DNA from 3 places in the Limnohabitans sp. 2KL-27 genome. Region 2 is predicted to be linked to each of the others. Evidence: predicted binding sites of a transcription regulator. Region 2 holds the regulator's gene; each other region holds the start of a gene.

What was found. The regulator sigma-54, encoded in region 2, starts transcription at its own class of promoters, with help from an activator protein. The targets are predictions, from matches to a motif close to TGGCANGNAANCTGCTTT.
Region 1: a site for sigma-54 is predicted at 3,318-3,335, ahead of LHAB_RS04975 (TorF family putative porin). Genes of this name have one in related genera too.
Region 3: a site for sigma-54 is predicted at 2,788-2,805, ahead of ureA (urease subunit gamma). Genes of this name have one in related genera too.

Annotation. Positions count from the first base shown of each region.
Region 1 is NZ_CXOP01000002.1:493,714-501,039, reverse strand. It holds gene LHAB_RS04990 (SMP-30/gluconolactonase/LRE family protein) at 1-416, opposite strand, end outside; gene LHAB_RS04985 (ammonium transporter) at 606-2,141, opposite strand; gene glnK (P-II family nitrogen regulator) at 2,164-2,502, opposite strand; gene LHAB_RS04975 (TorF family putative porin) at 2,531-3,280, opposite strand; gene LHAB_RS04970 (YifB family Mg chelatase-like AAA ATPase) at 3,479-5,011, shown strand; gene LHAB_RS04965 (SDR family NAD(P)-dependent oxidoreductase) at 5,059-5,829, opposite strand; gene LHAB_RS04960 (Bug family tripartite tricarboxylate transporter substrate binding protein) at 5,833-6,810, opposite strand; gene LHAB_RS04955 (MmgE/PrpD family protein) at 6,822-7,326, opposite strand, start outside.
Region 2 is NZ_CXOP01000002.1:30,939-38,264, forward strand. It holds gene argS (arginine--tRNA ligase) at 1-1,615, shown strand, start outside; gene LHAB_RS02780 (SPOR domain-containing protein) at 1,627-2,277, shown strand; gene LHAB_RS02785 (thiol:disulfide interchange protein DsbA/DsbL) at 2,308-2,982, shown strand; gene lptA (lipopolysaccharide transport periplasmic protein LptA) at 3,135-3,764, shown strand; gene lptB (LPS export ABC transporter ATP-binding protein) at 3,761-4,519, shown strand; gene LHAB_RS02800 (RNA polymerase factor sigma-54) at 4,557-6,098, shown strand; gene LHAB_RS02805 (THUMP domain-containing class I SAM-dependent RNA methyltransferase) at 6,109-7,326, shown strand, end outside.
Region 3 is NZ_CXOP01000001.1:114,444-121,769, reverse strand. It holds gene ureE (urease accessory protein UreE) at 1-177, opposite strand, end outside; gene ureC (urease subunit alpha) at 177-1,919, opposite strand; gene LHAB_RS00555 (urease subunit beta) at 1,921-2,250, opposite strand; gene LHAB_RS14565 (hypothetical protein) at 2,258-2,422, opposite strand; gene ureA (urease subunit gamma) at 2,442-2,744, opposite strand; gene urtA (urea ABC transporter substrate-binding protein) at 2,962-4,239, shown strand; gene urtB (urea ABC transporter permease subunit UrtB) at 4,313-5,896, shown strand; gene urtC (urea ABC transporter permease subunit UrtC) at 5,911-7,023, shown strand; gene urtD (urea ABC transporter ATP-binding protein UrtD) at 7,020-7,326, shown strand, end outside.

The sequences.
Region 1 (7,326 bases), 460 kb from region 2:
AGTGCATGGTCTTTGGGCTCGCACAGGCTGCCCGCCCAAAAGCGGCCTTGGGCGTCGCACTTGCCGTCGTTGAAGCGTTGTTTGGCGGTGTCGTAGGGCGCTGCCGCCAGCAACTGCAAGGGACCGCCCCACTCGCGGGCCAGATAGATGCCATCGCGCAAGGCCATGACCAGACCGCCGCCTTGCTCATCCCCTTGCACAGGCGCAATGCAGCCAGGCTCTTGCGTCAACGGCCAGTACTCGACCGGGCCTTGGGCTTGCAAGCCATCCACGGCCACCCGGGCGATGCGCCGCCCGGGAATGTCGACCCAATACAGGCGCCGCTCCTGCGGATGCCAAAAAGGCGACTCGCCCAGACCGTCAGGCTCTTTGGTGAGGGCGGTCCAGTGGGGTGTCGACAAAGCAGGTGGATTCATGAAAACCATTGTGCCCGAGCACCCAGCGCCCCGGTGGGATCCAACCAGGAACGTACCTCGATCAATCCCCTCCAATTGCGAACCCCCCAATGAAACAGCCCGCAGAACCGAAGCGCTGCGGGCTGGAGTCAAGTTGAACAAGGGGTGGCTTGCGCCACCGCTTGCCATTGGGCTTGCGGTGTCCGGCTTTTAGCCGTGGTAGGCCGACTCGCCGTGTGAGGAAATGTCCAGACCTTCGCGCTCTTCTTCTTCCGTGACGCGCAGACCAATGGTCAGGTCCACGATCTTGAAGGCGACGAGAGAGACCACACCCGACCAGACAATGGTCAGCAGCACGGCTTTGGTTTGGATCCACACTTGCGAAGCGATGGAGTAAGCGTCGGGTGCCACCATGGCCACGGTGACCCAGTCACCCACAGCGCTGGGGCCACCCAGGGCGGGGGAGTTGAACACACCGGTCAACAAGGCGCCGACGATACCGCCCACACCGTGCACACCGAACACGTCCAAAGAGTCGTCTGCACCCAGCATCTTCTTCAGACCGTTCACACCCCACAGGCAAGCAAAGCCTGCCACGATGCCGATCACCAGACCACCACCGATGCCCACGTTGCCTGCGGCTGGCGTGATGGCGACCAGGCCGGCCACCGCACCCGAAGCGGCGCCCAGCATGGAGGCTTTGCCGCGCATCAGGGCTTCACCCACGCACCAGGCCAGCACCGCACCAGCTGTCGCGACCAGGGTGTTGATGAAGGCCAGGGCTGCAAAACCGTTGGCTTCCAGAGCCGAGCCGGCGTTGAAACCGAACCAACCCACCCACAGCAAGGACGCACCCACCATGGTCAAAGTCAGGCTGTGGGGGGCCATGGCTTCACGGCCATAACCCACGCGCTTGCCCACCATGAAGGCACCCACCAGACCGGCCACAGCAGCGTTGATGTGCACCACAGTACCGCCTGCGAAGTCCAATGCACCCCACTGCCAGATCAGACCGGCTTTGCTGGTCATTTCGTCGGCCACTTCCTTGGCGGTGTAGGCGTCAGGGCCCATCCAGAACCAGACCATGTGCGCGACTGGCAGGTAGCTGAAAGTGAACCACAGCACCATGAAGGCAAGCACAGCAGAGAACTTGATGCGCTCAGCGAATGCACCCACGATCAGGGCACAGGTGATGCCTGCGAACGTGGCCTGGAAGGCTGCAAAGGTGATTTCAGGAATGACCACGCCCTTGCTGAAGGTGGCCGCGTTGGCAAAAGTGCCCGCGGCGTTGTCCCAGATGCCTTTCATGAACAGGCGGTCAAAACCACCGATGAAAGCATTGCCTTCGGTGAACGCCAGGCTGTAGCCATAGATGAACCACAACACCGTGATCATGGAGAAGGTGACCACGACTTGCATCAGCACAGACAGCATGTTTTTGCTGCGCACCAAGCCGCCGTAGAACAGGGCCAGGCCCGGAATGACCATCAGGATTACCAAGATGGTGGAGACCATCATCCAGGCAATGTCACCCTTGTTGGGCACGGGCGCTGGCGTGGCTTCGGCCGCAGCGGGCGTTGCAGCAGCAGGGGCTGCAGGTGCCGGTGCTGCATCGACCGGTTTGGCCTCTGCGGCAGGGGCCGTCACGGCAGCGGGGGCGGTTTGAGCTTGGGCAACGGACGCCGCAGCGAACACACCCAAACCCAGACTCAGGCCCAAGGCCAAGGTAGCGAGTAATTTTTTCATTTTTGGCTCTCTTTCTGGTCCATCAAAGGGCTTCAGCGCCGGTTTCACCGGTGCGGATGCGAACCACTTGTTCGAGGTCGTACACAAAGATCTTGCCGTCGCCAATCTTGCCGGTGCGGGCACCGGCTTCGATGGCTTCGATCACGCGCTCGACGAGTTCGTCGGACACAGCGGCTTCGATCTTCACTTTGGGCAAAAAGTCGACCACGTATTCCGCACCGCGGTACAGCTCGGTGTGGCCTTTTTGACGACCGAAGCCTTTGACTTCGGTCACGGTGATGCCCTGCACGCCGATGCCCGAAAGTGCTTCACGCACCTCGTCCAGCTTGAAGGGTTTGATGATGGCGGTCACCAGTTTCATGATGGCTCCTTGTGTGAGTGTTCGGGGATCAGAAGGCGTATTTCAGGCCGACGACCAGCGCATCTTTGCCGTTGTATTTGCCAGCCAACGTGTAAGGTCCTGTGTCGGCATTGGTGCTCACGGCCATCGCAGAAGCGCTCAAACCATTACCCAAATCTTTACCCAAAGTGAGTGAGTAGTCGTTGTACGTGGCCAAGGGTGTGTTGTTGATCATCTGACGACCCACGTGTGGCGTCAGCGTAAAACCGTTGCCCAGATCGAACGTGGCGCTCAAATCGAGGTAGTAACTGTTTTTGCTGTTGACGTTGCCAAATGTGTTGGTCAAGGCGTGCGAGTACTTGGCTGTGAACACGTTGTAGGTCACTGCGCCATACACCTCTGTGGTGTTGGCATTTGCATAATTCGCCACCGCACCCAGCGTGTTGCCAAAGTACTGGTAACGCAAAACACCCACGTCATAAGACACATCGCCTGCAGCGCCTTTGAAGCCACCATACAGGTCCACTTCGGTCGTCCCTTTGCTGGCGCCGGAATCCTTGATCCACTTGATGGTCGAACCCCAAGCACCCACATAAAAACCGCTCTTGTCTGCGTAATCCACACCACCTTGCAAGGCGGGCTGCAGACGCGACTGAGAAATGCCGCGGTAACGGTAATCGGTGGTCACGCCGACGTTGAACGACACGCTGCTCGCAGGGGCTGCTGCTTGGGCTTGGGCCAAGCCGCTCACGGAGCCCAATGCCAGGGCGATCAGGGAAGGAACGAGGATTTTTTTCATGGGGAACTCCAAAAAAGTGAAGAAAGGACAAGCACCACATGCAGATAGCGTGCCAACCTTGTTCTTACCCCCTCACCAAGGGCAATTACCAGTGCGTTCTCACTCTGTGCATGATTGAATGGCATTCAAACAAGTTCGGTGCGCTCGGTCTGCGTGCACGGACACACACCATGCACCAGCATGGGGCAGGGAGAGGGTATGAGTCTCAGTTTGGTGCACAGCCGTGCCTTGGTCGGGCTGCAGGCGCCCGCAGTCACCGTTGAGGTGCATTTGGCCAATGGCTTGCCCAGCTTCACCTTGGTGGGCTTGGCCGATGTCGAGGTCAAGGAAGCCCGCGAGCGCGTGCGATCGGCCTTGCAAAACAGCGGACTGGACTTTCCGCACAACAAACGCATCACCGTCAACCTGGCCCCGGCGGACCTGCCCAAAGACTCCGGACGACTGGACTTGCCGATCGCGCTGGGCATCTTGGCCGCCAGCGGGCAGATCGATGCCAGCCAGCTCGGTGGCTACGAATTCGCGGGCGAGTTGTCGCTGTCGGGCGAGTTGCGCGCGGTTCGCGGCGCACTGGCCATGAGCCTGGCGCTGCGCCAACAGCAAGTGCGCACCCGGCTGGTGTTGCCGCCAGGCAGCGCCGAAGAAGCCGCCCTCGCGCCCGACGCCGAAGTCTTTCGTGCCCGGCATTTGCTCGATGTGGTGCAACAATTTCTGCCCCCCTCGAACGAGCCTCCGCCAGAGCCAGGCGAGGGCTGGGCACGCATGGCCGCTTCCACCCCCCACCTGCCGCCGAGCTATGCCAATCTGGCCGATGTGAAAGGCCAAGCGGGCGTCAAACGCGTGCTGGAGATCGCCGCCGCAGGCGGCCATTCGCTGCTCATGGTCGGCCCGCCAGGCTCGGGCAAATCCATGCTGGCGCAGCGTTTTGCGGGCTTGCTGCCGCCCATGTCCATTGAGGATGCGCTGGAGTCGGCGGCGGTGGCCAGTCTGGCTGGGCGCTTCGACCTGGCCCGCTGGGCGCAACGCCCTACCGCCCAGCCCCACCACTCGGCCAGTGCGGTGGCTTTGGTCGGTGGCGGCTCGCCGCCCCGGCCAGGCGAAATTTCATTGGCGCACCATGGGGTGCTGTTTCTGGACGAACTGCCCGAATTCCCCCGCGCCGCTTTGGAGGCCCTGCGCGAGCCACTGGAAACCGGCACCATCACCATCGCCCGGGCAGCTCGGCGAGCCGAGTTTCCAGCACGCTTTCAGCTGATCGCCGCCATGAACCCCTGCCCCTGCGGCTACCTGGGCAGCGCCACACGAACCTGCCGCTGCTCTCCCGACCAGGTCAGCCGCTACCAAGGCAAGCTCAGCGGCCCGCTGCTCGACCGGATCGATTTGCACATCGAAGTGCCCAGCCTGGCCGCGCAAGACCTGCTGAACGCGCCGCCCGGAGAAAGCACAGAGACCATTGCTGCCAGAAGTCTGGTCGCCCGTGAACGGGCTTTGGCCCGTCAGGGCTGCACCAACGCGGCGCTGCAAGGTCAGGCCATCGACACCCATTCTCGTCTGGGCGACAGCGCCACCACCTTGCTGCAAAAAGCCGCCGCCAAGCTGGGCTGGAGCGGGCGCAGCGTACACCGCAGCCTGAAAGTGGCCCGCACCATCGCCGATCTGGCAGGCAGCGACACCATCGCTTCGGTGCATGTGGCCGAGGGCCTGCAGTACCGGCGGGTGCTGCAAGGGCAGTGAGAGGGGCCTGCGCTGAAGGCGCCTGAGGGCGCCACCCGACAACCGCCTCAAACCAAGGACAAGCCCCCGTCCATCATCAGGGTGTGGCCCGTGACCAGACCCGAGGCGGACGAAGCCAAAAACATCACCGCGTGCACGATGTCTTCTTCGGTGCCGGTGCGCTTGAGCGGAATGCTTTGCGTCTTGGTGCGCACGTAATCCGGGTTCGCAAACAAGTCCTGCGTCATGCCCGAGGGAATCGCTGTGGGGGCCACCGCATTCACACGCACCCATGGAGCCCACTCCACCGCCAGCACCTTGGTCATGTGCGAGACGGCCGCTTTCTGAATGCCGTAGGGCGTGCCCTTGCCCGATACCACCACCCCGTTGACGCTGCCGATGTTCACGATCGCACCCCCCCGGCTGCGCATGGGCTCGCCAAAGACCTGGCAGCTGCGGTAAACCCCATTCAGATTCACATCGGTCAGGGTCATCCAGGTCTCTTCGTCACAGCCCGCAAAGTCCGAGCGAATCTGCAGGCCGTGCGCATTCACCAGCACATCCAGGCCCGCCGTCTGCGCCAATTCGGCTTGCACCGCCTGCAATGAAGCGCGGTCACGCACATCGGCCACGCGGTGAGTGATGCGCGGATCGTGTTCATCCGCCGCTATCGGGGACCGGTCCACGCACCAGACCTGCGCTCCCAAAGAGGCAAACCCCCGGCTGATGGCCGCGCCCAAGGTGCCGCGTCCACCGGTCACCAGCACCTGCGTGCCCACCAGATCGCGGTAGGGAAACGCGTAATCACCCGAAGGCGCAAAGTTGCCCAAAGCCGCCATGACTCAGTCCACGGTGGCGCCAGAGATCTTCACACCCTCGGCCCACAACTCGATCTGGCGACCCACAAACTGTCGGAACTCATCGGGTTTGTTGCCCACCACGGTGCTGCCCAACTCGTTCATCTTTTGTACCACATCGGGCTGCTTGAGCGCATCGGACAGGTCCTGGGCCAGTTTGTCCAGCACCGGCTTGGGCGTGCCCTTGGGCGCAAAAAAGCCTGCCCAAGGCGCAGCATTGAAATTGGCAAAGCCTTGCTCGGCCACCGTTTTGTATTCAGGCGCACCGGGGGCGCGCTGGGGGGTGGTGATCGCGATCATCTTGAGCTTGCCGGCCTTCAGGTGCTGCTGCACCGCTGGCAATCCCGTCACACCCACCATCAAGGTGCCCCCCAGCAAGTCGGTGATCATGGGCGTGCTGCCCCGGTAAGGAATATGGGTCAGCTGCACATTGGCCTTGGATTTCAAAATCTCCATGCCCAGGTGCGAGGCGGTGCCATTGCCGTCCGAGCCATAAGAGAGTTTGCCCGGCTCTTTTTTCAGCAGGGCGATCAACTCGGCCAGGTTGTTGGCGGGCACCTGCGGGTTCACCACGATCGCGTTCGGGTAGATCGTGGCCTGCGTCAGCGGCTCGAAATCATTGAGCGGGTGGTAGGGCATCTTCTTGTACAAAGAGATGTTGATCGAATGCGAGCCGGTCACGCCCAGCACGATGTTGTGGCCATCTGGTGCCGACTTGGCCACCAGGTCCGAGCCCACGTTGCCGCCAGCGCCCGCCTTGTTGTCGATGACCACGGGCTGGCCCCATTTGGTGCTGAGCTTTTCGGCCACCACACGGGCCGTGATGTCCGTGGCCCCACCCGGTGGGAAAGGCACCACGATGCGCACCGGCTTGTTCGGAAAGTCGGTGGTTTGTGCCGCGACAGGGCTACCGAGCCAGGCAGCAGCCAGCAAAGCGGTCGTCACAAGGGTTGTCTTCAACATGGTGTTTTCTCCTAGGGTGAATGCCAAAACGGGAAAGGGCGTGCGTCCAGCGGGGCGTGCAGCAACTGCGTGGCCCAGTCTGCGGCCTGCGCGGCTGACAAACTGCCCTCGCAGTAAGTCAAAAATTTGTTCGTCAATTCACGCTCGGCGAAGGGCATTTGCGCATCGCCAGGCACGGCTGTGATGACATGTTCATGCCGGGTGCCATCGCTGCAGTCGATCAACACCCGCGCACCGCGCTGTTGTTGCTGTGTCCACGGGGCATCGATTTGCACCTGCACCTTGGCCTCCAGGTCGCGCAGCACAGGGTCCTGAAACTGTGGCTCGCGGTAGACCCAAGGGTCCAGCCGCCCCCAACGCAGCATGGCGGCCAAGCCAAAGCTGAGGGAAAACTGCGCCTGCAAAGGCGTTTGGGGTGCACGGTTACCGCAGTAAATGGTGGCCTCTTCGTAGACCTGCAGCACCACGCGATCGATCTTGGTCACCTCCAGCGACAGCCGCAGCGCGTGCGCAGCC
Region 2 (7,326 bases):
TGCGCGCGCGGCCTTTGAATCCCCCAAAGTGGCCGCCCACGGCGACCTGGCTTGCACCGCCGCGATGCAACTGGCCAAAGCCCTCAAGCAAAACCCCCGCCAGCTGGGCGAAGCCTTGCGCGCAGCCTTGTTGTCCACCCCCGCTTTCGAGCGCTGGGTCGATGCCATCGAGCTGGCCGGCCCAGGCTTCATCAACATCCGTCTCAAAAACGCCGCCAAGCAGGCCGTGGTGCACGAGGTGCTGCAAGCGGCGCAATGCTTTGGCGAGCAAGCGGCCCAACCCGGCAAAGTGCTGGTCGAGTTCGTGTCGGCCAACCCAACGGGCCCGCTGCACGTGGGCCATGGCCGCCAAGCGGCTTTGGGCGACGCCATCTGCAACCTGCTGGCCACGCAAGGCCAGCAGGTCTACCGCGAGTTTTATTACAACGATGCGGGCGTGCAGATTGGCACCCTGGCCAACTCCACCCAGCTGCGTGCCAAAGGCTTCAAGCCGGGCGATGCCGAATGGCCCGAGGCCGCGTACAACGGCGACTACATCCAGGACATCGCCAACGACTTTCTGGCCCAAAAGACGGTCAAGTCGGATGACCGCGAGTTCACTGCCAGTGGCGATGTGAATGACCTGGACGGCATGCGCCAATTTGCCGTGGCCTACCTTCGCCACGAACAGGACCTGGACCTCAAGGCCTTTGACGTGCGCTTTGACAACTACTACCTGGAGTCGAGCCTGTACACCAGCGGCAAGGTCGATGCGGCGGTGCAAAAGCTCAAAGACGCGGGCAAGACCTATGAGCAAGACGGCGCGCTGTGGCTCCAATCCACCGATTACGGCGACGACAAAGACCGCGTCATGCGCAAGGGCGACGGCACCTACACTTACTTTGTGCCCGACGTGGCGTACCACATCAGCAAGTGGGAGCGTGGCTTCACGCGCGTGGTGAACATCCAGGGCACCGACCACCACGGCACCATCGCCCGCGTGCGCGCAGGTTTGCAAGCGGCCAATGTCGGCATCCCCGAGGGCTACCCCGACTACGTGTTGCACACCATGGTGCGCGTGATGCGTGGCGGCGAGGAGGTCAAGATCTCCAAGCGGGCAGGAAGCTACGTCACGCTGCGCGACCTGATCGAATGGACCAGCAAGGACGCGGTGCGTTTCTTCTTGCTGTCGCGCAAGCCCGACACCGAATACATCTTCGACATCGACCTGGCCCTGGCGCAAAACAACGACAACCCGGTGTATTACGTGCAATACGCCCATGCCCGCATTTGCTCGGTGCTGGCCGCATGGAAAGACAAGTATGGGGGTGATGTGACTTCGCTGGCCCAAGCCGATCTGTCGCCGCTGCAAAGCCCGCAAGCCCACGCGCTGATGCTGGCCCTGGCCAAATACCCTGAGATGCTGACGTCTGCCGCCACCGACTTTGCGCCGCACGACGTGACGTTTTACCTGCGCGACCTGGCGTCGCTCTACCACAGCTACTACGACGCCGAGCGCATTTTGGTGGACGACGAAGCGGTCAAAAAGGCGCGTTTGGCGCTGGTCGCGGCCACCGCACAGGTGCTGCGCAACGGCCTTCATGTGTTGGGCGTGTCAGCCCCACAAAAAATGTAAAGGGACGGCTCATGCAACTCCACAGCCAACGCGGCGGTACTTTTTTGGGTTTCATCATTGGCTTGGTGCTGGGTCTGGGCGTGGCCTTGGCCGTGGCCATTTATGTGACCAAGGTGCCCACGCCGTTCTCCAACAAGAACCAGCCCCGCACCAACGACCAGGACGCGCAAGAAACCGAAAAAAACAAGGACTGGAACCCGAACAGCGTGTTCCAACCCAAACCACCGGCTGAGGCCCCGGCCGCACCCGCAGCACCCGCACCCGACGCAGGCACCGACAAAACCGCCCCAGGTCTGGTGGGCAAAACCGCCCCCGAAGCGCCCAAAGCCGAACTACTTCCGGCCGTCACCGCCGATCCGTTGGGCGATTTGGCCAAGACCAAATCAGGGCTGAGCACCCCCGCTGCGCCAGCCAACGCCGCCGACCCCTTTGACTATGTGATCCAGGTGGGCGCCTACCGGACCAGCAACGATGCCGACGCCCAAAAAGCCAAACTGGCCTTAATGGGGCTGGATGCCAAGGTTTCTGAGCGGGATCAAGCCGGACGCACCGTGTATCGCGTACGCTTGGGGCCCTTTGCAGACAAAGCCGCCGCAGAACGCATCCGCAGCCGCCTTGAAGGCAGCGGCATTGACAACACCTTGGTTCGAGTTCAACGCTGAACCCGAACCCCCCTCATTTGGAGCACGACCATGAAACGCCGCCTCTTCTCTTCCGCTTTGCTCACTGCCAGCGCTTGGCTGAGCACCCCTTTGGCCTGGGCCCAAGCGGCCCTGTTCAAGTCCGGCAAAGACTTTTTGACACTGGAGCGCCCCGTGGCCACTGAGGCCGGTGCAGGCAAAATCGAAGTCATCGAATTTTTCTGGTACAGCTGCCCGCATTGCAATGCTTTTGAGCCCAGCTTTGCCCAATGGGCCAAAAACGCACCGAAAGACGTGCTGGTGCGCAGGATTCCCGTGTCTTTCCGCGACGACTTTGCCCCCCAGCAACGTCTGTTTTTCACGATCGAAGCCATGAACCTGATGGAAACGCTGCACCCCAAGGTGTTTGCCGCCATCCATGTCGAGAAGTTGATGCTCAACACCGATGCCAGCGTTTTGGCCTGGGCCGAAAAGCAGGGCGTGGACAAAGCGAAATTCAACGAGGTCTACAAATCCTTTGGTGTGGCCGCCAAGCAAAAGCGGGCGGTGCAACTGCAAAACGACTTCAAGGTGGAAGGGGTGCCCTCACTGGGCGTGGCTGGGCGTTACTACATCGATGGCACGCTGGCTGGCAGCATGGACCGGGCTTTGAAAGTCGCTGAATCCCTGATCGCCCAGTCGCGCAGCGGCTCCGGCAACACAGCCGCCGCCAAAAAACAAAGCTGAGACCTCCACCCCAACAGGGGTCGGCTTTGGAGCCAACCCGCCAGACCCAGGTCTGTGCGGGTTTTTTTACGCCACAAGCCGCCCGCCGATGCCGATACAGCCTGGCTTGCGCCTACAATCAAAATCTGTTCTCAGCAAGATTCATGCCCTCAATGAAAACCCTTCGCGTCATTGGCCTCCTCGCCTCAGGGTTGAGCTTGTTCAGCATGCCTGCCTGGGCCGAGAAAGCCGACAGGGACAAACCCATGCGCATTGAGGCCGATGCCATGCGCCATGACGAGAACAAATTGCTCACCATCTTCACGGGTCAGGTGGTGGCCCTCAAAGGCACCATGGTGCTGCGCGGTGCACGCATGGAAGTGCAGCAAGACAAAGAAGGCCAACAAATCGCCCACGTCTGGGCTGCCCCCAATGAGCGGGTGTTCTTTCGGCAAAAGCGTGAAGGCGTGGACGAATTCACCGAAGGTGAGGGCGAAATGGCCATCTACGACAGCCAAGCCGACGTCGTGACCTTGATCCAGCGGGCCGAAGTGCGGATTTTGCGTGGCACGGTGCTGGCCGATCAGATCAACGGCCAGAAAATCGTGTTCAACAACACCACCGAGGTGATGACCGTGGACCGCCCCGCCCCGGGTGCCAAAGCCACAGACCCCCGCGACCAACGCGTGCGGGCCGTGCTCACCCCCCGAAAAACCAACCCCGCCACCACGCCAGTTGCACCCACAGCCAACATACCGGCCCTGCGGGTCAGCCCCGGCACCGGTGAGGGCAAGAAACCATGAGCGAGCCTGTGGTCACCAGCCGCCTAGAAGCCCACCACCTGCAAAAAGCCTATGGCAGCCGCAAAGTGGTGCATGACGTGTCGGTGCAAGTGGACAAGGGCGAGGTCGTTGGCCTGCTCGGCCCCAACGGCGCTGGCAAAACCACCTCGTTTTACATGATCGTGGGCTTGGTGCGGGCCGATGGCGGGCAAATCCTGATCGACGGCCAAGACGTCACCCGCATGCCCATCCACAAGCGCTCGCGCATGGGCTTGTCCTACCTGCCGCAAGAAGCGTCCATCTTCCGCAAGCTCACGGTGGCCGAGAACGTGCGTGCCATTTTGGAGCTGCAAACCAACGACCAGGGCCAAGGTTTGTCGTCAGCCGACATCGAAAAACGCCTGACCGAATTGCTGGGCGATTTGCGGGTCGACCACCTGCGCGACTCGCCTGCGGTGGCGCTGTCGGGGGGTGAACGCCGCCGGGTCGAGATTGCTCGCGCCTTGGCCACCGACCCGCGCTTCATCCTTTTGGACGAGCCATTTGCAGGCATCGACCCCATCGCCGTGATCGAGATCCAGCGCATCATCGCCTTCCTCAAGCAGCGCGGCATTGGCGTGCTCATCACCGACCACAACGTGCGCGAGACGCTGGGCATTTGCGACCACGCCTACATCATCAGCGAAGGCCGCGTGCTGGCTGAAGGTACGCCCGACGAGATCGTGACCAACGCCGATGTGCGCCGGGTGTACTTGGGCGAACACTTCAGGATGTGATGAACACCCACTCTGTTCTCGACTTGAAAGCGCAGCCATGAAGCCAGGCCTGTCGCTTCGCATGTCCCAGCACCTGGCGCTCACGCCCCAGCTGCAACAATCGATTCGCCTGCTCCAGCTGTCTACCCTGGAGCTGTCCCAAGAAGTCGACCAGATGCTGGACGACAACCCCTTTTTGGAACGTGCCGAAGAAGAATCCCCTGCCGAGGCCTTTGGCCTGGAGCAGGCCGACACCCACGTCAGCCTGGGCGACCGGGTAAGCGAAAGCGCCAGCACGTCCAGCAGCAGCGAAGACAACGCCAGCGAAACCCGCGACGAAGCCGTGACCGATGTGGCCGAAAGCTGGGACGGCGATGGCAGCGTGGACATGCGCCCCGACGACAGCGAATGGGGCGGCGACGCCACACCGCGCCAAAACAACGGCGAAGAAACCGCCGACGCCATCGATCTGGCGCGCGGCAGCGGGTCCCTGACCGACTTTTTGCACCGCCAGGCCTTGTCGCTGCGCTTGTCCGAAGTGGACCGCGCCGCCTTGCGCTTTTTGATCGAATCGCTCAACGACGACGGCTACCTGACCGACACCCTGCCCGAGCTGGCCGCAGGTCTTGCGGGCAGCGATGACTACGAGCAGCTCGACGAACTGGTGCACCGCTTCACCGTAGCGCTGGGTTTGCTGCAATCGCTCGAACCCGTGGGTGTCGGCGCACGCGACTTGGCCGAGTGCCTGCGCATCCAGATCAAGGCTTGGCTGCAAGACTCGCCCGATGACGAAGTCGCCCAGGCCGCACTGGCCATTTGCGCCCAGCCTCTCGAGATGTTGGCCAAGCGCGACTACAAGCGTTTGGCCGTGGCCTGCGGTCTGAGCGAAGCCGTGGTCAAAGTCGCCATCCCTTTCATCGCCCGACTCGAACCCAAGCCCGGCCGCCCCTTTGTGCAGGCCGAGCAAAACATCATCATTCCCGATGTGCTGGTGGTGAACACCAGCAAGACGGCCACGCCCAAATTCCGCATCCAGCTCAACCCGGACGTGATGCCCAAACTGCGCGTGCACGACATCTATGCCAACGCCCTGCGCGGCGGCAAGGGCGACAACCATGCCGGCCTGCAGCAGCGCCTGCAAGAGGCGCGCTGGTTCATCAAGAACATCCAGCAGCGCTTTGACACCATCTTGCGCGTGTCCACCGCCATCGTGGAGCGGCAAAAAAACTTCTTGACGCACGGCGAGCTGGCCATGCGCCCCTTGGTGCTGCGCGAGATCGCCGACGAGCTGGGCATGCACGAGTCCACCATCAGCCGCGTGACCACGGCCAAATACATGTCCACGCCACAAGGCACCTTTGAGCTGAAGTATTTCTTTGGCTCAGGCCTGGGCACCGACAGCGGCAGCGCTGCATCCAGCACCGCCGTGCGCGCGCTCATCAAACAGTTTGTGGCGGCCGAAAAACCCGCCAAACCGCTGTCGGACAACCAGCTGTCTGAAATGCTGAAAGAGCAAGGCATCGACTGCGCACGCCGCACCGTGGCCAAATACCGCGAAGCCCTGAAGATCGCCCCTGCGAACCTGCGCAAAACCCTTTGAGAGCATCTGAGTGAATTCATTGAACCTGTTCATGCCCTGCGCCGCGGGCGTCGAGGGCTTCCTGGCCGACGAAGTGCACGCCATCACGGGCCTCACGGGCCACGACCTGATGACCGGCCGCGGCGGCGTGATGGCACGCGCTTCCTGGCGCGATGCCATGCGCATCAACCTGCACAGCCGCCTCACCCAGCGTGTGCTGGTGCAGCTGTCGGTGACCGACTACCGCAACGAGAACGACCTGTACCACGCCGCCAGCGAAGTGGCCTGGGAAATCTGGTTCACCCCCAAGCAAACCTTCAAGATCGACATCACCGCGCAGCACAGCCCGCTGACCAGCCTGAACTTTGCGGCCCTCAAAATCAAAGACGCTGTGGCCGACCGTTTTCGCGCCAAACGCGGTGAGCGCCCCAGCGTGGACACAGCACGGCCCGATGTGCGCATCTACGCCCACCTCACACCCGAAACCCTCACGCTGTACATCGACACCTCGGGCGAGCCCCTGTTCAAGCGCGGTTGGCGCACCGACAAGGGCGATGCGCCCCTGAAGGAAACCCTGGCCGCCGCCATGATCGCGGCCAGCGGTTGGGACGCCACCGTCCCCCTTTACGACCCGTGCTGCGGCAGCGGCACCATCCCGATCGAAGCAGCGCAAATCGCCTGTGGCATCGCGCCCGGTTTGCAGCGCCGCTTTGGCTTCGAAAAACTGCTGCCCTTCCAGAACCACGTTTGGCAAGGCCTGATCGAAGAAGCCCGCGACCACGAACACGAACCCACCGCGCCGATCTTTGGCAGCGATGTGGCCTTTCGCATGGTCGACTTTGCCGAGCGCAACGCCGAACGCGCAGGCGTGTCGGGCGTGATCGAGTTCCGGGGTGGCGACGCCCTGCAACGCATGCCCCCCAGCGAGACCCCCGGCGTCATGCTGCTCAACCCGCCTTATGGCGAGCGCATTGCCGCTGCCGGTGTGGCCGGGCGCGGGCGTGACAACTTCCAGCCGGGTGCCCTTTCGGATGCTCGTGCCAGTTCCCGCGCCGCCGCCCCAAGCCACCACCGCGAAACCGCCCAGACCCAAGACGGCGACGACAGCGTCGACTTCTTTGCCCAACTGGCCAGCCACTGGAAGAAAAACTACAGCGGCTGGAGCGCCTGGATGCTCACGCCCGACCTGAAGCTGCCCAGCAAAATGCGCCTGAAAGAATCGCGCCGCGTGCCCATGTGGAACGGCCCC
Region 3 (7,326 bases), on a different contig from region 2:
GCCGCGCACCACTGTCCCGCGAGGTAAAAACACGCCCAGGGCTCGGCCTGTGCTGTCGGTCGCGTCAAAGCGGCTCTTTTGGCGGGTGTCCCAGTCCAGGGTGATGGTGCTGGCGCGTTGGACAAGCACGCGGGCCAGGCCGCGTCCTTGCGGCATGAGTTTGGAGCAGTGGAGCATCAGAACAAAAAGTAGCGTTGCGTCATGGGCAGGCTGCTGGCTGGTTCGCACACCAGCAGCTGGCCGTCGGCGCGCACCGCGTAGGTTTGTGCATCGACTTCCATGCGGGGCGCGTAGTCATTGTGAATCATGTCGCGCTTGCCCACTTGGCGGATGTTCTTCACGGCGGACAGGGTTTTTTGCAGGCCATAACGCGCACCAATGCCCGCTTGCAATCCGGCTTGCGACACAAAGGTCAGCGAGCCGCGCGACAGCGCTCCGCCAAAGCTGCCAAACATGGGGCGGTAGTGCACCGGTTGAGGGGTGGGGATGGACGCGTTCGGGTCCCCCATGGCGGCCAGTGCGATGAAGCCGCCCTTCATGACGATGGCGGGCTTGACGCCAAAGAAGGCCGGCTTCCAGATCACCAGATCGGCCCACTTGCCCACGTCGATGCTGCCCACTTCGTGGCTGATGCCGTGTGCGATGGCCGGGTTGATGGTGTATTTGGCGATGTAGCGTTTGACGCGGGCGTTGTCGTGGCGGTCGGTGTCGCCGGGCAGGCTACCGCGCTGCTGCTTCATTTTGTGCGCGGTTTGCCAAGTGCGGATGATCACTTCGCCCACCCGGCCCATGGCCTGGCTGTCGCTGCTCATCATGCTGATGGCGCCCAGGTCGTGCAGGATGTCCTCGGCCGCAATGGTTTCCTTGCGGATGCGGCTCTCGGCAAAGGCCAGGTCTTCGGCAATGGCCGGGTCCAGGTGGTGGCAGACCATCAGCATGTCCACATGCTCGTCGAGCGTGTTGATGGTGTAAGGGCGCGTGGGGTTGGTCGACGATGGCAACACATTGGCTTCGCCCACCACCTTCAAGATGTCGGGTGCATGCCCGCCGCCCGCGCCTTCGGTGTGGAAGGTGTGGATGGTGCGGCCCTTGAAGGCGGCCACGGTGTCTTCCACAAAGCCCGACTCGTTGAGCGTGTCGGTGTGGATCGCCACTTGCGTGTCGGTTTCTTCGGCCACGTTCAGGCAGTTGTCGATGGCCGCGGGTGTGGTGCCCCAGTCCTCGTGCAGCTTCATGCCGATCGCGCCCGCGCTGATCTGCTCGTGCAAGGAGGCCGGCAGGCTGGCGTTGCCTTTGCCCAGAAAGCCCAGGTTCATCGGGAAAGCGTCTGCCGCCTGCATCATGCGCTCGATGTTCCAAGGGCCGGGCGTGCAGGTGGTGGCGAAGGTGCCGGTGGCCGGGCCTGTGCCGCCGCCCAGCATGGTGGTCACGCCGCTGGCCAGCGCCTCGTCGATCTGTTGGGGCGCGATGAAGTGGATGTGCGAGTCGATGCCGCCTGCCGTGACGATCAGGCCTTCGCAACTGATGATCTCGGTGCCGGGCCCAATCACGATGTCTACCCCAGGCTGCGTATCGGGGTTGCCCGCTTTGCCAATCGCCGCGATGCGGTTGCCGCGCAGACCGATGTCGGCTTTGACGATGCCCCAGTGGTCGATGATGAGGGCGTTGGTCAGCACGCAGTCCATCGCGCCAGGCGCTTCCGGGCCCGAGCCGTAGGCGACGTTTGTTCGCTGTGATTGCGCCATGCCATCGCGGATGGTTTTGCCACCGCCGAATTTGACCTCTTCACCGTAGCCGCCAGCTTGCAGCGTGAAGTCTTTCTCCACTTCGATCAGCAGGCCTGTGTCGGCCAGGCGCACCCGGTCGCCCACGGTGGGGCCAAAGGTCTCGGCATAAGCGCGTTTGTCCATGTGGGCCATGTCATCCCCCTTTCGATGGGCTGGCGTCGAGTGGGCCTTGGGTGAGCCCCCGAAAGCCGAACACCAGGCGCTCACCTGCGTAGTCCACCAGCTCCACCGTGCGTTGCTGGCCTGGCTCAAAGCGCACCGCCATGCCCGAGGCGATGTTCAGGCGCATGCCGCGTGCGGCCACGCGGTCAAAGCTCAGGCCCGCATTGGTCTCGGCAAAGTGGTAGTGCGAGCCCACCTGAATGGGGCGGTCGCTGGCGTTTTGCACCACCAACGTGCAGGTGCGCCGGCCCACGTTCAGGGCGTGCTGGCCGGGGTCAATCAACAATTCACCGGGGATCATGCGGGCCTCACTTTTTGCCGAAGTAAACGGCCAAGGCCACCAAGGCGGCTGCGATCACAAAACCGAGCGCGTCGGTGGCATGCCAATGGGTGCTGTGGCCCAAGCCGTGACCCTCGTGTGCCACGGCGACAGTGGCCATGGCGGATGTGAGCATGCAGGCGATTGTTCTCATGAGGTTCTCCGGATTGGGGTCAGACGATGGGTTGGTGCACGGTCACCAATTTGGTGCCGTCTGGAAAGGTGGCTTCTATCTGGATGTCGGGGATCATGTCGGCGATCCCCTCCATCACGTCGGCGCGCGTCAAAACGGTGCGGCCTTCGCTCATGAGTTGGGCCACCGTCTTGCCGTCGCGTGCGCCCTCCATCACGGCCGCGCTGATCAGTGCGATGGCTTCGGGGTAATTGAGCTTGAGACCTCGGGCCTTGCGGCGCTCGGCCAAAAGGCCGGCTGTGAAGATCAGCAGCTTGTCTTTTTCGCGGGGGGTGAGTTCCATATTGGTGCGTGGTGAAGGGTTTGGTGCATCGAATGGGTCAATACAAGCAAAGAGTGTGCCCTATATAGGGAGCCGGCGAACACCATGGGGAACCCATGCCAACACTTGGTGCATCGGGCCTGGTTTTGGGCTGGCACGGTGATTGCAAGCGTTGGTGCAGCGCAGCAAATCTGCCTGTGCTTGAACAACTTACTTTCCAGATTGGAGTGATCTCATGATGAACCGCCGTGGCAACCTCAAAGCCCTTGCGTCCGCCGCCGCCCTTGTGGCTGGCAGCCTGAGCTTTGCAACCCAAGCCCAAGCGCAAGCGGGCAACACCATCAAAGTCGGCGTGCTGCACAGCTTGTCAGGCACCATGGCGATTTCCGAGACGGTGCTCAAAGACACGGTGCTCATGGCCATCGATGAGATCAACGCCAAGGGCGGTGTGCTGGGCAAAAAACTCGAGCCCGTGATCGTGGACCCGGCCTCCAACTGGCCTTTGTTCGCCGAGAAAACCAAACAACTGTTGGGCCAGGACAAAGTTTCGGTCATCTTCGGCTGCTGGACTTCGGTGTCGCGTAAATCGGTGCTGCCGGTGGTCGAAGAAATGAATGGCTTGCTGTTTTACCCAGTGCAGTACGAAGGTGAAGAACTGAGCAAAAACGTGTTCTACACCGGTGCGGCGCCCAACCAGCAAGCGATTCCTGCGGTGGACTACCTGATGAGCAAAGAAGGCGGCGGGGCCAAGCGTTGGGTCTTGCTGGGCACCGATTACGTGTACCCCCGCACCACCAACAAAATCTTGAGGGCTTACCTCAAAAGCAAAGGCGTGGCTGACAAAGACATCGATGAAAAATACACGCCGTTTGGTCACAGCGATTATCAAACCATCGTGGCCGATGTGAAGAAATTCTCTGCCGGTGGCAAGACCGCGGTGGTGTCGACCATCAACGGCGACTCCAACGTGCCGTTCTACAAGGAACTGGGCAACGCGGGCCTCAAAGCCAAAGACGTTCCCGTGGTGGCCTTCTCGGTGGGTGAAGAAGAGTTGCGCGGCGTGGACACCAAGCCTTTGGTGGGCCACTTGGCCGCATGGAACTACTTCATGAGCATCAAGAACCCGGCCAACGACGAGTTCACCAAGAAGTGGGCGGCTTATGCCAAGGCCAAAAACATTGCAGGCCACAAAGACAAGCCACTCACCAACGATCCGATGGAAGCGACGTACATCGGCATCAACATGTGGAAGCAGGCGGTTGAAAAAGCCAAGACCACCGACACCGACAAAGTGATCGCAGCGATGGCAGGTCAGACCTTCAAGGCGCCCAGCGGCATCACCAGCAAGATGGATGAGAAAAATCACCACCTGCACAAGTCGGTGTTCATTGGCGAGATCAAGGCCGACGGCCAGTTCAATGTGGTGTGGAAGACGCCTGGCCCGGTCAAAGCCAAGCCATGGAGTCCTTACATCCCCGGCAACGACAAAAAGCCTGACGAACCTGCCAAGAAGTGATCCTTCGATTGCGTCCATGAAAGAAAAGGGGAGGGCGCAGCCCCTCCCCTTTTGATTTGAAGAGATGAACACGATGAACAGATGGATCATGAAAGGCGCGTGGATAGCGAGCGTGCTGTGCGGCATGGCCACGGCACACGCTTTGACGGTGGACGATGCCCGTGGCATTGCGGTGGGCGACAGCGATGCGCGGGTCGCGGCTTTGAACAAAGCCGTGGCGCAAGGTGATGAAAAAACCGCGGCCTATTTACAGGCCTTGGCCGACGATGTCGTCAAAATCTCCAACGCTCAGGTTCTGGTGGTGCGCAATGGTCAGGGCACAGATCCCGTCACAGGGCAAACCGTGCCTGTGCCGCCAGATGCCGAAGAGGTGATGCTGAACAACCGCCTGCGGGGCGAGATCGACACGGCCCTGGCCGCTCTCAAGTTGTTCAGTGCGGATGTGAAGGTGCGCAGACAAGCTGCACTCTCGCTGCTCAAAGAGCCCGATGCCAGCCGCGCCCCCTTGCTGGAAAAAGCCTTGGCCGCTGAAAAAGATGCCGCTGTGCAAAGCCTGGTGCGCCAAGCCCGCGCAGCCGCTCTCCTGAGCAGCGAAGCACCCAATGACCGCTTGCTGGCCGCCCGCGAATTGGCTGGCAGCCAACAACCCGAAACCTTGCTCTTGCTCAACCAACAACTGGCCCAAGAGCAGGAGCCTTCGGTCAAGCAACAAATTCAAAACTCCTTGGCCGCCGTGCAGGGCAGCTTGCGCTGGGGTGAGCGCTTGGGCACCTTGTTCACCGGGGCCAGCTTGGGCTCGATCTTGCTGCTGGTGGCCCTGGGTCTGGCCATCACCTATGGCCTGATGGGCGTCATCAACATGGCGCACGGCGAGTTGATGATGATTGGCGCTTACGCCACATTTGTGGTGCAAGCCCTGTTTCGTGAGCACTGGCCACAGGCGTTTGATGCCTACCTTGTGGTGGCCATTCCAATCGCTTTCCTCACTTCGGCGCTGGTCGGTGCAGTCATGGAGCGCACCGTGATCCAGCACCTGTATGGCAGACCGCTCGAAACCTTGCTGGCCACTTGGGGCATCAGTTTGGTGCTGATGCAAGGGGTGCGCAGCCTTTTTGGCGCGCAAAACGTGGGTGTGGAAAACCCGTCGTGGATGAGCGGATCGCTGCAGTTGATGCCCAATTTGCAGCTGCCCTGGAACCGCGTGCTGATCATCGCATTTGCGGCCGCTGTGCTGATCGGCGTGGCACTTTTGATCAGCAAAACCCGGTTGGGTTTGTTCGTGCGCGGCGTCACGCAAAACCGCCCCATGGCCTCGTGCATGGGCGTCAACACCGCCCGCATCGACACCTATGCATTTGCATTGGGATCGGGCATCGCAGGACTGGCCGGTTGCGCACTGAGCCAAGTGGGCAATGTGGGCCCTGACTTGGGCCAGAGCTACATCGTGGATTCGTTCATGGTGGTGGTTTTGGGTGGCGTGGGGCAACTGGCGGGCACGGTGTACGCCGCTTTGGGCCTGGGCTTGGCCAACAAGCTGCTCGAAGGCTGGACCGGTGCGGTGCTGGCCAAAATTGCGGTGCTGGTGTTCATCATCGTCTTCATCCAGAAGCGCCCGCAAGGCATCTTCGCGATGAAGGGTCGCAGCGCCGAGGCGTGAACTGGAGCAGGAACATGAACGCATTCGAATTCCCCACACCCGCGCCTGTGCTCGGACGCAAAGCCTGGATTGTCTTTGGGCTGGCGTTGATCGTGGTGGGCATGGTGGCCCCGGTGCTCAACCTGCTGGTGCCCGAGGGCAGCCCCTTGCACCTGAGCGACTTTGCGGTGTCCTTGGTCGGCAAGATCATGTGTTTTGCCATTTGCGCTCTGGCCATGGATTTGATCTGGGGCTACACCGGTATTTTGTCACTGGGCCACGGTCTGTTTTTCGCCTTGGGCGGCTACGTCATGGGCATGTACCTCATGCGCCAGATCGGGCAAGACGGCAATTACAAAAGCGAGCTGCCGGATTTCATGGTCTTCCTGGACTGGAAAGAGCTGCCTTGGCATTGGGCCTTATCGGACAGTTTTGTGGCGACTCTGTTGTTGGTGGTGCTGGTGCCGGGCTTGATCGCCTTTGTCTTCGGCTACTTCGCGTTCCGTTCTCGCATCAAAGGGGTGTACTTTTCCATCATCACGCAGGCCATGACCTATGCGGCGATGCTCTTGTTCTTTCGCAACGAAACCGGCTTTGGTGGCAACAACGGCTTCACTGATTTCAAACGCATCCTGGACCTGCCGATCGCCACGCCCGGCATGCGCATGGTGCTGTTTGTGATGACCGGTTTGGCGCTGCTGGGTTTTTACCTGTTCTCGCGCTGGTTGGTGGGCAGCAAGTACGGCCGGGTGTTGATGGCGATTCGCGATGCCGAAACGCGGGTTATGTTTTCGGGTTACTCGCCGCTGCCTTACAAGCTGAGCATCTGGGTCATCTCGGCGGTGATGTGCGCCATTGCGGGCGCTTTGTATGTGCCGCAGGTGGGCATCATCAACCCCGGTGAAATGAGTGCGGCCAACTCGATCGAGATCGCGGTGTGGGCCGCTGTGGGCGGGCGCGGCACCTTGATCGGCCCCATCGTGGGTGCATTTTTGGTGAACGGGGCCAAGAGTTGGCTCACGGTGACCGCGCCTGAGTTTTGGTTGTACTTTTTGGGCGCGTTGTTCATTGGGGTGACGCTGTATTTGCCGAACGGCGTGATCGGCTTGTGGGCCAAATTGCGCAACAAGAAAGGCGGTACCGCATGACGCCCGATCTGCTCCAACAAGGCGCTGAGCGTGTAGCGAAGTCCGCGCAGCTGCGCACAGAGTCCACCGAGTCCGGTGGCCGCAGCGCAGGTTACGGCCGCGTGGTGCAAGACGCCAGCGAAGTCGATGTGACGCATGGCCGCATCCTGTACTTGGACGACGTGAGCGTGAGTTTTGACGGTTTCAAAGCCATCAACAAGCTGTCGCTCGACATCGCCCCCGGCGAGCTGCGCTGCATCATCGGCCCCAACGGTGCGGGCAAGACCACGATGATGGACATCATCACCGGCAAAACCCGGCCTG